DNA from 3 places in the Chryseobacterium hilariae genome. Region 2 is predicted to be linked to each of the others. Evidence: riboswitches for the same ligand, from Rfam matches in the RefSeq annotation. Region 2 holds a riboswitch; each other region holds the start of a gene.
What was found. Region 2 has a riboswitch for S-adenosylmethionine ahead of ACMGDK_RS07445 (alpha/beta fold hydrolase). Riboswitches for the same ligand answer to the same signal wherever they lie in the genome.
Positions count from the first base shown of each region.

Region 1: linked by a shared signal. The riboswitch ahead of ACMGDK_RS13285 (TonB-dependent receptor plug domain-containing protein) and the one ahead of ACMGDK_RS07445 (alpha/beta fold hydrolase) in region 2 are both predicted to bind S-adenosylmethionine.
Region 3: linked by a shared signal. The riboswitch ahead of ACMGDK_RS08100 (SusC/RagA family TonB-linked outer membrane protein) and the one ahead of ACMGDK_RS07445 (alpha/beta fold hydrolase) in region 2 are both predicted to bind S-adenosylmethionine.

Region 1 covers NZ_JBLFFJ010000004.1:166,615-170,906, reverse strand. The annotation lists gene ACMGDK_RS13290 (alpha-amylase family glycosyl hydrolase) at 1-1,991, shown strand, start outside; SAM riboswitch class I at 2,094-2,202, shown strand; gene ACMGDK_RS13285 (TonB-dependent receptor plug domain-containing protein) at 2,300-4,292, shown strand, end outside.
Region 2 covers NZ_JBLFFJ010000002.1:143,168-147,459, reverse strand. The annotation lists gene ACMGDK_RS07450 (MGH1-like glycoside hydrolase domain-containing protein) at 1-1,974, opposite strand, end outside; SAM riboswitch class I at 2,162-2,268, shown strand; gene ACMGDK_RS07445 (alpha/beta fold hydrolase) at 2,326-3,264, shown strand; gene ACMGDK_RS07440 (ACT domain-containing protein) at 3,266-4,292, shown strand, end outside.
Region 3 covers NZ_JBLFFJ010000002.1:276,561-280,852, reverse strand. The annotation lists gene pckA (phosphoenolpyruvate carboxykinase (ATP)) at 1-814, shown strand, start outside; gene ACMGDK_RS08105 (type II 3-dehydroquinate dehydratase) at 969-1,385, opposite strand; SAM riboswitch class I at 1,622-1,718, shown strand; gene ACMGDK_RS08100 (SusC/RagA family TonB-linked outer membrane protein) at 1,802-4,292, shown strand, end outside.

The DNA of each region.
Region 1 (4,292 bases), on a different contig from region 2:
CTACCAATCCTGATCTTTACTGGATTGAACTGACCGGACTGACTCCGCAACAGTTATATACTTTCCAGTACAGAACCAATGATCTGAAAAAAGTAGCGGATCCTTATTCACCGCAGATCTTGTCTTCCTATGATGATCAGTGGATCTCAGCTGCTACTTATCCTGATTTACCTCCGTTTCCTGCAGGACAGAGCTTTGAAGTATCTATGTTTAAAACCGGTCAGGCTCCTTACAACTGGCAGGTGACCAACTTTCAAAGACCTGCTAAGGAAAATCTTATGGTGTATGAATTACTGCTGAGAGATTTCACGCAGGAAAAAAACTGGCAGTCGTTAATCAACAAAATAACTTATTTAAAGAACTTAAATATCAATGCTATAGAGCTTCTTCCTATTATGGAATTTGAGGGGAATCTTTCATGGGGATACAATACTTCTTTCCATTATGCATTGGACAAAGCTTACGGAACCCCTGAAAAATTCAAAGAATTTGTTGACCTGTGCCACCAGAATGGAATTGCCGTTATTTTAGATATTGCATTTAATCATGCAACAGGACGATCACCTTTAGCGAGATTGTGGAATATTGATCCGGATGGAGACGGTTTCGGAGATATAGCAGCCAATAATCCCTATTTCAATCAAGTTCCGAAGCATTCTTATAATGTGTTTAATGATTTTAATCACTCAAGTCCTTCAACGCAGTATTATGTTGAAAGAAGTCTTCAGCAATGGCTGACTGAATATAAAATTGATGGATTCCGTTGGGATCTAACGAAGGGATTTACCCAAAACTGCTCTGAAAATGATGAAGCCTGTACCAATGCTTACCAACAGGACAGAGTGGATATTATGAAAAATTATGCTAATAAACAGTGGGCTATAGATCCGAATTCCTATATGATATTCGAACATTTGGGAACAGATGCTGAAGAACAGCAGTGGGCAAACTACAGAATTGCCGAAGGAAAAGGGGTGATGCTTTGGAATAAGCAGACTGAGCCTTACAACCAAAATACTATGGGTTACAAAGAAAACAGTAACTATGACAGAATGAATTACAGCCTTCACGGCTTTACCAATATGCATGCTGTAGGTTATGGGGAAAGCCATGATGAAGAAAGGTTAATGTTTAAAAACCTTGCTTATGGAGCCGTAAATGGAAGTTATAATGTGAAAAACTTAAATACAGCATTAGAAAGAATGAAAACGTTTGGAGCTACATTCTTCACTATTCCCGGCCCGAAAATGATCTGGCAGTTTGGTGAACTGGGCTATGAATTCAGCATCAATCGATGTGCAGACGGTACAATCAGCAGCGGATGCCGTACAGATGAAAAACCTGTTGCCTTTACTTTAGGATATGATACCAATGCCAACAGAAAAGCGGTGTATGATACCTGGGCTAAAATTATCAATATCAGAAATACCTATCCGGTTTTCAAATCAAAAACATATACTGTAGAATCCAACAACCTTACCAACGATCCTGAAGGTTTGATCACCAGAATTTATGTGTATGACAATGCAATAGCCGGAATGAAGAATGTGGTAGTTTTGGCAAACTATACCACTGCAGCTCAAAATGTTGTTCCTTACTTCCCTTACACGGGACAGTGGCAAAACCTGATGGATAACTCTGTTTATAATATTGCTTCTACAACAGCTCCTATTACCTTGCAGCCTGGAGAGTTCAGAATTTTCGGTAATTATGCAGGTGCATTATCAACATCTGATGTGAATGCAGCGAATAAACTCTCACTTCAGATTGCAGATAATCCTGTGAAAAACGGTGTGGCAAAATTAGTATATCACAAAGCTAAAAACGGAGAGATCATTATTTTTGACATGAGCAGTAAAAAAATGGATTCCATTAAATTGAATACCGAAAACGGAACGTATGAATTGAAGGCCAATTATCCGCCGGGCACCTATTTGGTTCACCTGCGGTCTGAAACAGGCACTGCCATTCAAAAGATGATTATTAAATAACAAAAGAGGGACGATAAACATCGTCCCTCCTTTTTATAAAACACTACAGAATATATAAATCTAATTTTTGCCAATTAAAAATATTAGTCTACTTTTGCAGTAGATTTATCAAGAAAGGTGGAGGGATTTGGCCCTATGAAACCTTAGCAACCTGCACGACTCTAAAAAGTGTAAAGGTGCTAATTCCAACCCAGTTTGGGGAAGATGAGAAAAGTCAATATTCTGACAGCAATTCCATTTCTTGAAATCTTTTATGTCTGCGGATGAGGTCCGTAGAGCTATTGAATCATTAATTTACGAGGACAAAGATGAAAAAATTAAGCCTGTCGGTTATACTCCTGGGAGCTGTTTTGGTGAACGCACAAGAGCAGGGAAAAGAAAGTCAGATCGAAGATGTAATTATCGTAGGAAACAGAAATGCTAAAAGAACAAAACTGGAAACACCGGTTCCTGTAGACATTATCAATATAGAAAAGCTGCAGAAATCTGCTCCTCAAACGACAGTCCAGGATCTGCTGAATTATGTGATTCCGTCATTTAATTCTGTAAGACAGTCGGCATCCGACGGGACAGAACATATTGATCCCGTAACCTTAAGAGGCATGGGGCCGGATCAGGTTTTAGTGCTCATCAACGGGAAAAGAAGGCACACCACTTCATTGGTCAACTATCAGAATACCGTTGGAAATGGATCTGTAGGAACAGATCTCAGTACAATTCCGGTAATTGCTATCGACAGAATAGAGGTTCTGAGAGACGGTGCCGCCGCACAATATGGTTCTGATGCCATTGCAGGAGTAGTCAATATTATTCTTAAAAAAGATATCGGAGCGACAGCTTCAGCATCCTATGGAATCAGCGGGAGAAATGACGGTGAAACCTATCAGGCCGGAATCAATTACGGATCTTCTCTTGGGAAAAAGGAAAGTTATATAAACCTTTCATTGCAACTGAGCCACAGAGGAAAGACCACAAGAACCCAAAATCATGACCTGGACATTTTCGGAGATAATTTTGCCTATGAATTTGCTAATGATCCTATCGCGGCCAGAGCTGCAGATGATCAAATTATTAGAGAAAGAGGTCTCACCAGGGATGATTTTAATTTTCAGATCGGAGATGCACAGATCAGGCAGGCGCAACTGTTTTTTAATTCCGAATATCCTTTAAGTGAAAGCTTTAAGCTGTATTCTTTCGGAGGTTTCAGCATTAAAGAAGGAAAAGGCTTCGGTTTCAGAAGACTGCCCGGTGAAAAAGATAATGTGGTTTCCTCTATCTACCCGAATGGGTTTCAGGCCTCTTTGAACTCACAGGTTTACGACTTTTCTTATGCTGTAGGAGCGAAATATAATGTTAACAACTGGTTGTTTGATGTAAGCAATACCTTCGGAAGCAACACTTTCAATTATAACGTAGACAATACCAATAATGCATCTTTAGGGGCGAAATCTCCAACGAGCTTTTACGCAGGAGCGCACAATTTTCTTCAGAATACAGTGAATCTTGATGTTTCTAAAAAATTGGATCAGTTTAATATTGCATTTGGAGGAGAGTTCCGCTTTGAACAGTACGAGATCAAAGCTGGAGATGAAACTTCCTACACCCGATATGATATCAATGGAAACCCTGCGGTTCCCGGATCTACAGTGGAAGGGAATGGCGGCTCACAATCATTTATCGGTTTTTCTCCGGACAATGCTTTAAAGAAATCCAGGCATTCAACAGCCATATATGCTGATGTTTCTTATGATATCGCTAAAAAATTGAACATAGATCTGGCAGGAAGATTTGAAAATTATTCAGATTTTGGAAATACGCTGAATGGAAAACTAGCCATGAGATATGAATTTATAAAAGATTATGCAATACGGGCATCAGTAGGAACTGGCTTCAGGGCTCCATCGCTTCAGCAGCAGTATTTTAATAATTCCTATGCCGATATCTCCACTTCAGGAACAGGAATTGTCACCAAAGGAATTTTCAGGAATGACAGTGATGCAGCCAGAGCGCTTGGATTTGATAAACTAAAGCAGGAAACTTCAGTCAATGCCAGTGCCGGATTTACCCTGAAGCCGGCTAACAGACTGTTTATAACAGTTGATGGGTATTGGATCAGGGTAAAAGACAGAATTGTGATCACCAGCAATATCGAAGATCCGAGACTGGCCCAGTATGACGTAGAAAGCGGAAGATTTTTCGCTAATGCAGTAGACACAGAAACAAAAGGAGTAGATGTTGTTATCACTTATGATTGGAAACTGGGCGGAGGAAATTTAAATATTAATCTGGCAGGAAATTATA
Region 2 (4,292 bases):
CCAGTCCATTCTTGCCTGGAAATTAGGCATTTTTTCCAGTAATTTATGGTCTACAATTTCCACGGCAAACATCGGGATCAGTCCTACAATACTTCTTAATTTCAATGAAACACTGTCCCCGTTACCAAGCTGTAGCACATCATAGAAGAATCCATCCTCTTCATTCCATAAGCCTTCCTTACCGTCACCCAGATTTTCCATAGCTTCAGCGATATACAAATAATGTTCAAAAAACTTGATGGCCATATCTTCATAAACCTGGTAATACTGTGCAAGTTCCATGGCAATCCGCATCATATTAAGAGCATACATCGCCATCCAGCTTGTTCCATCTGCCTGTTCAAGATGTTGCCCATCCTTCAGTTCCATATTACGGTCAAAAGCACCAATATTATCCAGACCAAGGAAACCTCCTCCAAAAATATTGTTTCCGCTTTTATCCTTTCGGTTCACCCACCATGTAAAATTCAGGAGAAGTTTCTGGAAAACTTTTTCAAGGAATAAAAGGTCAGGCTTACCATTTTGTTTTTCATCAATCTTAAAAACCCGGAAGCAGGACCATGCGTGTACCGGTGGATTTACGTCGCTCAGGTTCCATTCATAAGCAGGAAGCTGGCCGTTCGGATGCATATACCATTCCTTTGTTAAAAGTAGAAGCTGTCCTTTTGCAAATTCACCGTCAATAATGGAAAAAGGAACGCAGTGAAACGCCAGGTCCCAGGTTGCATACCACGGATACTCCCATTTATCAGGCATAGAAATGATATCTTTATTGTGAAGATGGTTCCATTCCGTATTTCTTACATACTCATTGAAATTTCTGGGAGCTTCGTAGTTCGGATCGCCTTTCAGCCATTTTCCTACATTATAGTGATAGAACTGCTTATTCCAGAGAAGTCCCGCAAAAGCCTGTCGCTGAACATTTCTTTCGTCCTCGTGTATTGTTTCAGTCTGGATTTCATTGTAGAACTCATCTGCTTCGGCAGTTCTTGTGCTGAAAATTTCGTCGAACCTATCGAAAGGTTCATCCGTTTCATCAGGGCACAATCTGAAATCAAAAGTTTTGGATTGTCCTGCACCAATCATTTCATCAATGATAAAAGATGCTTTGGTGCCTCTTTTTTCCGGATTTACCGTATTGCTTCCATAGATGATATGATCATTTATTCCGTCTTTAAAATAGGTGTTTCCCGGATAAGGGGCTCCATATAATTTGGGAGTATTCGTTTCATTTTCACAAAAAGCACTTTTCGCAGCCAGATTTCTTGAATAAAACTTTTTAATCGAAATGCTGTCATGGTTAATATCAATGCAACCGTCATAAGAAGCATTCATTTGCCCCTTATATGTATTGTAGCCCCATTTCCAGTTATTTCGAAACCAGGCAGTCGGAGCTATAACGATGGGAGCATCTTGATTGCTTCGGTTATGAATGGTTACCCTTGCAAGAATATCATTATGATCCGCTTTACAGTATTCAATAAAAATATCAAAATATTCATCGTTATTAAAAATTCCGGTATCAAATATCTCATATTCAGGTTCCTTTTTGCTTCGTCTGCCGTTTTCGGCAACAAGGTCATCATAAGGAAACGGATTGATAGGATATTTATACACCATTTTCATATAGCTGTGAGTAGGTGTATTATCTAAATAATAAAAAATTTCTTTGATATCCTCGCCGTGGTTACCCTGAGGATTGCTTAACCCAAAAAAACGTTCTTTTACAATTTTATCTTTTTTATTCCAGAAGGAAAATGCAAAACAGAAAAGCTGTTTCACATCAGAGATTCCCGCGATGCCTTCTTCGCCCCACCGGTAGGCGTAGCTTTCTGCATTATTATGGTTCGCGTAATGCCATGCATTTCCGTTCGGGCTGTAGTCTTCACGTACATTTCCCCATTGCCGGTTGCTTACATAAGGACCCCAGTTTTTCCACTTAGCATCTTGTAATCTTTCTTTTTCAACAGTCATATTTCATCACTTTTTCAATACGAAGTTAGTTTTTTTGAAAAATAATTCCAATTCCTTCCATCTGAAGAATTATTAATATAGCCCTGAAACGCTTATTATTACAGAGTTTTTTAATATTAAATATTTTTTCTTTTTAATTTTAAAAGAAAAGACTTATCTTTGCAGAGCGTTCATTCAAATATTGAAAATGTTATCAAGAAAGGTTGAGGGATTAGACCCTATGAAACCTTAGCAACCCTTTGTGCAAGCAGAGAAGGTGCTACGTTCTACCAATTTATTTTGGACAGATAACTTACTGAAGTTCTTTTCAGCCATTCCTGTGGCATTTTCAATTGTATTAAAATAATAGAATTGAAAACAGAACTAAACTATATTAATCTTTCGTATCGTACCCATTCCCAAAAGGAATACAATATCCCGTTGACTTATCAGATCTTCGGGAAAGACCTGTTTACAGCACCTGTTATATTGATAAACCATGCCTTAACCGGAAATTCAAATGTTTCCGGAGAAAAAGGATGGTGGAAATGGCTGATCGGTGAAAATCAGGTTATTGATACGAATAAATACACGGTTCTGTGTTTCAATATTCCCGGAAACGGATATGATCATTTTTTAATTGACGAATACGAAGACTTCACGCCATCAGATATTGCTGAAATATTTCTGAAAGGGCTTGAAGCTTTACATATCAAAAATCTTTACGCCATTATTGGAGGTTCTCTCGGAGGAGGGATTGCGTGGGAAATGCTTACCAAACAGCCACAGCTGACGGAGATTTTTATTCCTATTGCCTGCGATTTTAAAACTCATGACTGGCTTCACGCACAGTGCCTGGTTCAGAAATTTCTGCTGAACGGAAATGATGAACCCCTGCAAAAAGCAAGAATCCATGCGATGCTGTGTTACAGAACACCTCAATCCTTAAATGACAGATTTCAGAATAGATACGATCAGAAAAATCAAAGATTAGAATCAGAAGACTGGCTTGTTTATCATGGAAATTCATTAAACGAAAGGTTTAGTTTGAAGTCTTATAAGCTGATGAACCATCTGCTGATGAACATCAACACCGAAGAAGAACAGCTGGAAAAGATCAGTGCCCGAATGCACCTTATCGCTGTAGACACAGATTTATTTTTTCCTGCCTCAGAAATCCAAATGTGCTTTGAACAGCTGAAAGAGAAAAATCAAAAAGTTTTCTATCATGAAATACAGTCAATTCACGGGCATGATGCCTTCCTAATGGAATACGAACAATTAAATACTATCATAAAAAATATTTTGTAGAATGAGAAATGCTAACGAGATAAAGTTTTTAAAAAACAGATCAATCATCAAATTTGAAGGAGAAGATTTCCTGGGCGAGATCGGCATCGATGGAAGAATTTTTAAAGCGCTTACTTTGGCGCGCATCAGTGTAGGAGTGATCTCCCAACAGGCTATTGAAAACGGAATATCTATTCTGGTCAATGAAGCCGATGCTGAAAAAGCAGTGACCTGCCTGATCGATGAATTTGAACCGGAAAGAAAATCAGGAAAGGTTTCACAGATTTACAGCATCAATAATGTTTCCGTACTTGGGTTTGTAGCTGAAGATTTCAATAAAGTCCTTGCAGAGCTGGCCAGAAACAATGTTTTCCCACTTCTTCTCAACCAGGTTGCAGGAGAAAACAGAGTTAATATTGTGGTTACTTCTTCCCAGGACGAAAAAACGAAGAATATCATTGAATCCGAAATCTTCAAAAAGCCTAAAACCGTTCACCTCGCAATCATTGGCCACGGTAACGTCGGGAAAACATTAATAGAGCAGGTTTTACAGTCGTCTGAAGAAATAAGAAGACGTAAAAAGATAGACCTTAAAGTAGTTGCAGTAGCCAATTCAAGAAAAATAGCTTTCAATAAAAAAGGCTTCAATGCAGACTGGAATGATGAGGTCTTAACAGCAGAGCACCCATCAAATGTTGATGAATTAATCAACTTTTCAAAAGAAAATCAGCTGGAAAACCTGATTGTAGTAGACAATACAGCAAGCAAAGATTTTGTGAAAAATTACCATGCGCTGGCGGAAAACGGTTTTGATCTGGTTTCATCCAATAAAATTTTTAATACACTACCCATAGAAGAATACCGTAAACTAAGATATACGTTGAGTAAAAATAACAGACGTTATCTCTATGAAACGAATGTAGGAGCAGGCCTTCCATTGATTGATACCATAAAATTGCTGCATCTCTCAGGTGAAAATATTACAAGAATAAAAGGCGTTTTCTCCGGGTCACTAAGCTATATCTTTAATAATTTCTCTGTGAGAAATG
Region 3 (4,292 bases), 130 kb from region 2:
GGATAACAATGGTGTATTCAACTATGAAGGAGGATGCTATGCTAAAGTAATTGACCTTTCAGCAGAAAAAGAACCGGATATTTTCAGAGCGATCAAAAGAGATGCGCTTCTTGAAAATGTAGTGGTAAACAACGGAATCGCTGATTATACCGACGGTTCTATCACTGAAAATACAAGAGTATCTTACCCAATTTACCATATCAATAAGATTGTTCTTCCTTCTAAAGCAGGACATGCTAAGAAGATTGTTTACCTTTCTGCAGATGCATTCGGAGTATTGCCTCCTGTTTCTATTTTAGATGAAAACCAGGCACAATACCACTTCCTTTGCGGGTATACTTCCAAATTAGCTGGTACAGAAAGAGGAATTACTGAACCGGAACCATCTTTCTCTCCTGCATTTGGAGAAGCGTTTCTTACTCTTCACCCGACAATGTATTCTAAAACATTGATTGGTAAAATGAAGGAGCATGGAGCGAAAGCCTATTTAGTAAATACTGGATGGAACGGAACAGGAAAAAGAATCTCTCTGAAAGATACAAGAGCGATCATTGATGCAATCATTGACGGTTCTATTGAAAATGCTCCTAAAACCAGAGTTCCAATCATAAACCTTGAAATTCCTACAGAGCTTCCGAATGTTTCTGAAGGAATCTTGGATCCAAGAGAAACATATAGCAATGCTTCAGAATGGGAAGAAAAAGCAAGAGATCTTGCTGCAAGATATATTAAAAACTTTGAGCAGTACTGCGATACTGAAGAAGGAAGGAAATTAATTGCTTCCGGACCTCAGCTTCAGCAGCAGACTATCTAATACAATAAAAGCCTCATCATCGATGAGGCTTTTTATTTATATATTAAAATTATCTCAATTTTCTGAGAACGATATTATTGCCAGTCATAAAACGAAACATTTAGTCTTAGAAATGCTTAGTGGAATCGAAGCATTTTAAAGTACCAGGTCCTTATTAGCTTACTGTTTTCAAGCTTAAAATCCCCAACTTGTACCCATCCATTCCAAAGCCTGATAATACTGCATCTGTATTGGCTGCTGTTACAGACTTCTGACGGAATTCCTCTCTTTTGTAAATATTACTGATATGGACCTCTATTTTCGGTTTTCTGATATTTTTCAGACAATCCGAGATGGCATACGAATAATGAGTATAGGCTCCGGGATTAATTACCAAAGCATCAAAGTCATCTTCCTGTAACCTGTTGATAATCTCTCCTTCAATGTTGGACTGATAATAGCTTAATTCATGAGATGGAAATTCAGTTTTTAATTTTTCCAAATACTCCTCCATGGATATGCTTCCGTAGATCTCAGGTTCTCTTGTGCCCAAAAGATTCAGATTGGGACCATTTACAATTAAAACTTTCATTCTATAAATTTAAATAGTTTAGTTCTATTTTCGAACCTTTTTTTTCAGTTTTAGGTAAATTGCATTATCTATAATGATATTTATCATGTTTGGCTATTTCGTAATTCTGTAACTGTTTGCTACAGCGAGCATTGATTAAGTTTTTAAGTTAATTTTTGAAAATATTTCATAATAAATTTTAAAGTCTACTTGTTTTGTAGACTAATTGTTTTTAGATTTGTAAACATATTTCGATCGGCTTATAAAGAAAGATGGAGGGAACTGACCCTGTGAAATCTTAACAACCTGCCCCGAGCAAGGTGTTACATTCAGCCTTTAAAGGAAAAATAAGCATTTGGTTAATCGTATTTATCGATGCCCTTTGCTGTCTTTTCTGCAAAGGGCAAATTTTTAATATGTGATAAATAAAATTGATTATGATTAGTAAAAATTTAATTAACTCTAAAATTTGGATTCCTCCGGTTGCCGTATTTTTCTTAGGAATCTTCAGTGTCAATGCACAAGAAGTAAAGCCGAAAAAAGATACGATTAACGAAAAGGAAATAGATGAAGTGGTTGTCATTGCTTATGGTAAAGCAAAAAGAACAAGCTATACAGGTTCAGTGGCCACAATCTCCAGCGATAAGATCAATAACAGACCGGTTACCAATATTACAAAAGCTCTGGAAGGCCAGGTTCCCGGTGTTCAGGCTGTAAGTGCTTCCGGACAACCCGGTTCAACGGCTTCTGTAAGAATAAGGGGAGTAGGTTCTATCAGTGCTTCCAGTGATCCTCTTTATGTGGTAGATGGGATTCCTTTTGACGGAAATATCAACTCCATCAGCCCGAATGATATAGAATCCATCAGTGTTCTGAAAGATGCTACGGCAAGTTCATTATACGGTTCAAGAGGAGCTAACGGGATTATCATCATTACAACGAAATCCGGTAAGAAGGGAGAATCAAGAATCAATTTTAATATCAGTCAGGGATTTTCCAGCAGAGCGGTAAAAGATTATAAGCAGGTAAGTACAGATGAATATTTCCAGCTGTATTGGGAAGCGTTGAGAAACGGATACAAATCCGGACAGATATCTTCCCAGCAGGCCGGGCAAATGGCAAGTAATAATCTTGTGAATGCTCTGGGGATAAATCCTTACGGAACCGGATTTCCAAATCCTGTGGGAGCAGACGGAAAGCTTCTCCCTGGAGCAAAAGCATTATGGAATGATGATTGGCGGGATATTCTTCAAAGAACAGCTTCCAGAAGTCAGGTTGATTTTGATATCAGCGGAGGCAGCGAAAAAAGTAATTATTTCTTTTCATTAGGATATCTTGATGACAAAGGGATTGCTATAGAGTCCGGCTTTCAAAAATTTGCAACCAGGCTAAAAATTAATTCAGAAGTAAAGAAATGGCTGAATGCAGGAGTTAATTTAAGTTATACAAACAGTATCCAGAATGCCCCGCCGTCTTCAGATTCCAGAACCGACAATATCATCAATGCAGCAAGAGTTATTCCGTCTTTCTATCCGTATTATGAAAGAAATGCAGATGGAAGCTATGTGCTGGATGCGGGAGGAAATAGAATTTATGATTTCGGGAAATACAGGCCCACAAGTGCATTACAGAATCAAAATGCAGCGGCAACGCTTCCTTTAGATAAAAATGAAAATAAAGAAGACAATTTCTCGGGAAAAGGATTTTTAGATTTTACTTTCCTTCCGGAACTGAAATTTAAAACCAGCTTTTCAGTTGATCTCGTGAATTATAACGGTCATTATTATTCAAATCCACTTGTTGGAGAGGGGAGTGAGATCGGAGGCTCTGTAACGAGATCAAACAGCAGAACGCTTTCCTATACCACAAGTAATATTCTGACTTTTGATAAGAAGTTCGGGAAACATCACCTTAATGTGTTGGGAGGGCAGGAATTTTATAAATATGATTATCAGACGATATCCGGTTCCAGAAGCCAGTTTTCTCTTCCTTACTATTACGAGCCTGATGCAGCTGCTTTGTTGGGAAGCTTCAGTGGAAACAGGGATAAATTTTCTTTATTGAGTTTCCTGGGAAGAGCGGAGTATGATTTCAACAATACTTACTTTTTATCAGTATCTGGAAGGGCGGACGGCTCTTCAAGGTTCTTTGCAGATAACCGATGGGGAAAATTCTGGTCAGTTGGAGGTTCATGGAAAGTTTCAAATGAAGATTTCATTAAAAATTTAAATGTCTTTAATCAGCTAACATTACGTGCAAGTTATGGTGGTCAGGGAAATGATAAATTAAGGAGGCCTAATGGATCTTCACTATACTATGCTTATCAGGAATTATATAAATTTTATAATAATCTTGGCGAGCCGGGAACTGTACTTGAAAAAGTACAGACCAATGATGTAAAATGGGAAACCAATCTTAATTTAAATGTAGGCCTTGAGTTTGCCATTCTTAATAACAGGGTGAAAGGTAACGTAGAATATTTTAAACGAAAAAGCCAGGATCTTCTGTTTAATATGCCGGTTGCGCCATCCCTTGGGATCAGTGATTTCCCGTTTAATGTCGGAACAATACAGAATACAGGTTTTGAGTTTTCATTGTTCACAACGCCAATCAAAAATGATAATTTCCAGTGGAATGTGGATGTGAACCTGAGTACTTTGAGCAATAAGATTACAAAGCTTCCTAAAGGGTCTGTAATTACCGGAACAAAGCGTCTGGAAGTGGGCGGTTCGATCTATGATTTCTTTATTCCTGAATGGATGGGCGTTGATCCTTCCAATGGAAAGCCTTTGTGGAGATATATCTACCAGGATGCGAACGGAAATACAGTGGACGGAACAACCTCAGAATATGCAAAGGCAACAAAAACAGTACAGGGATCTGCACTTCCTAAAGTGACGGGAGGAGTTACTACAAGTGTTGCCTATA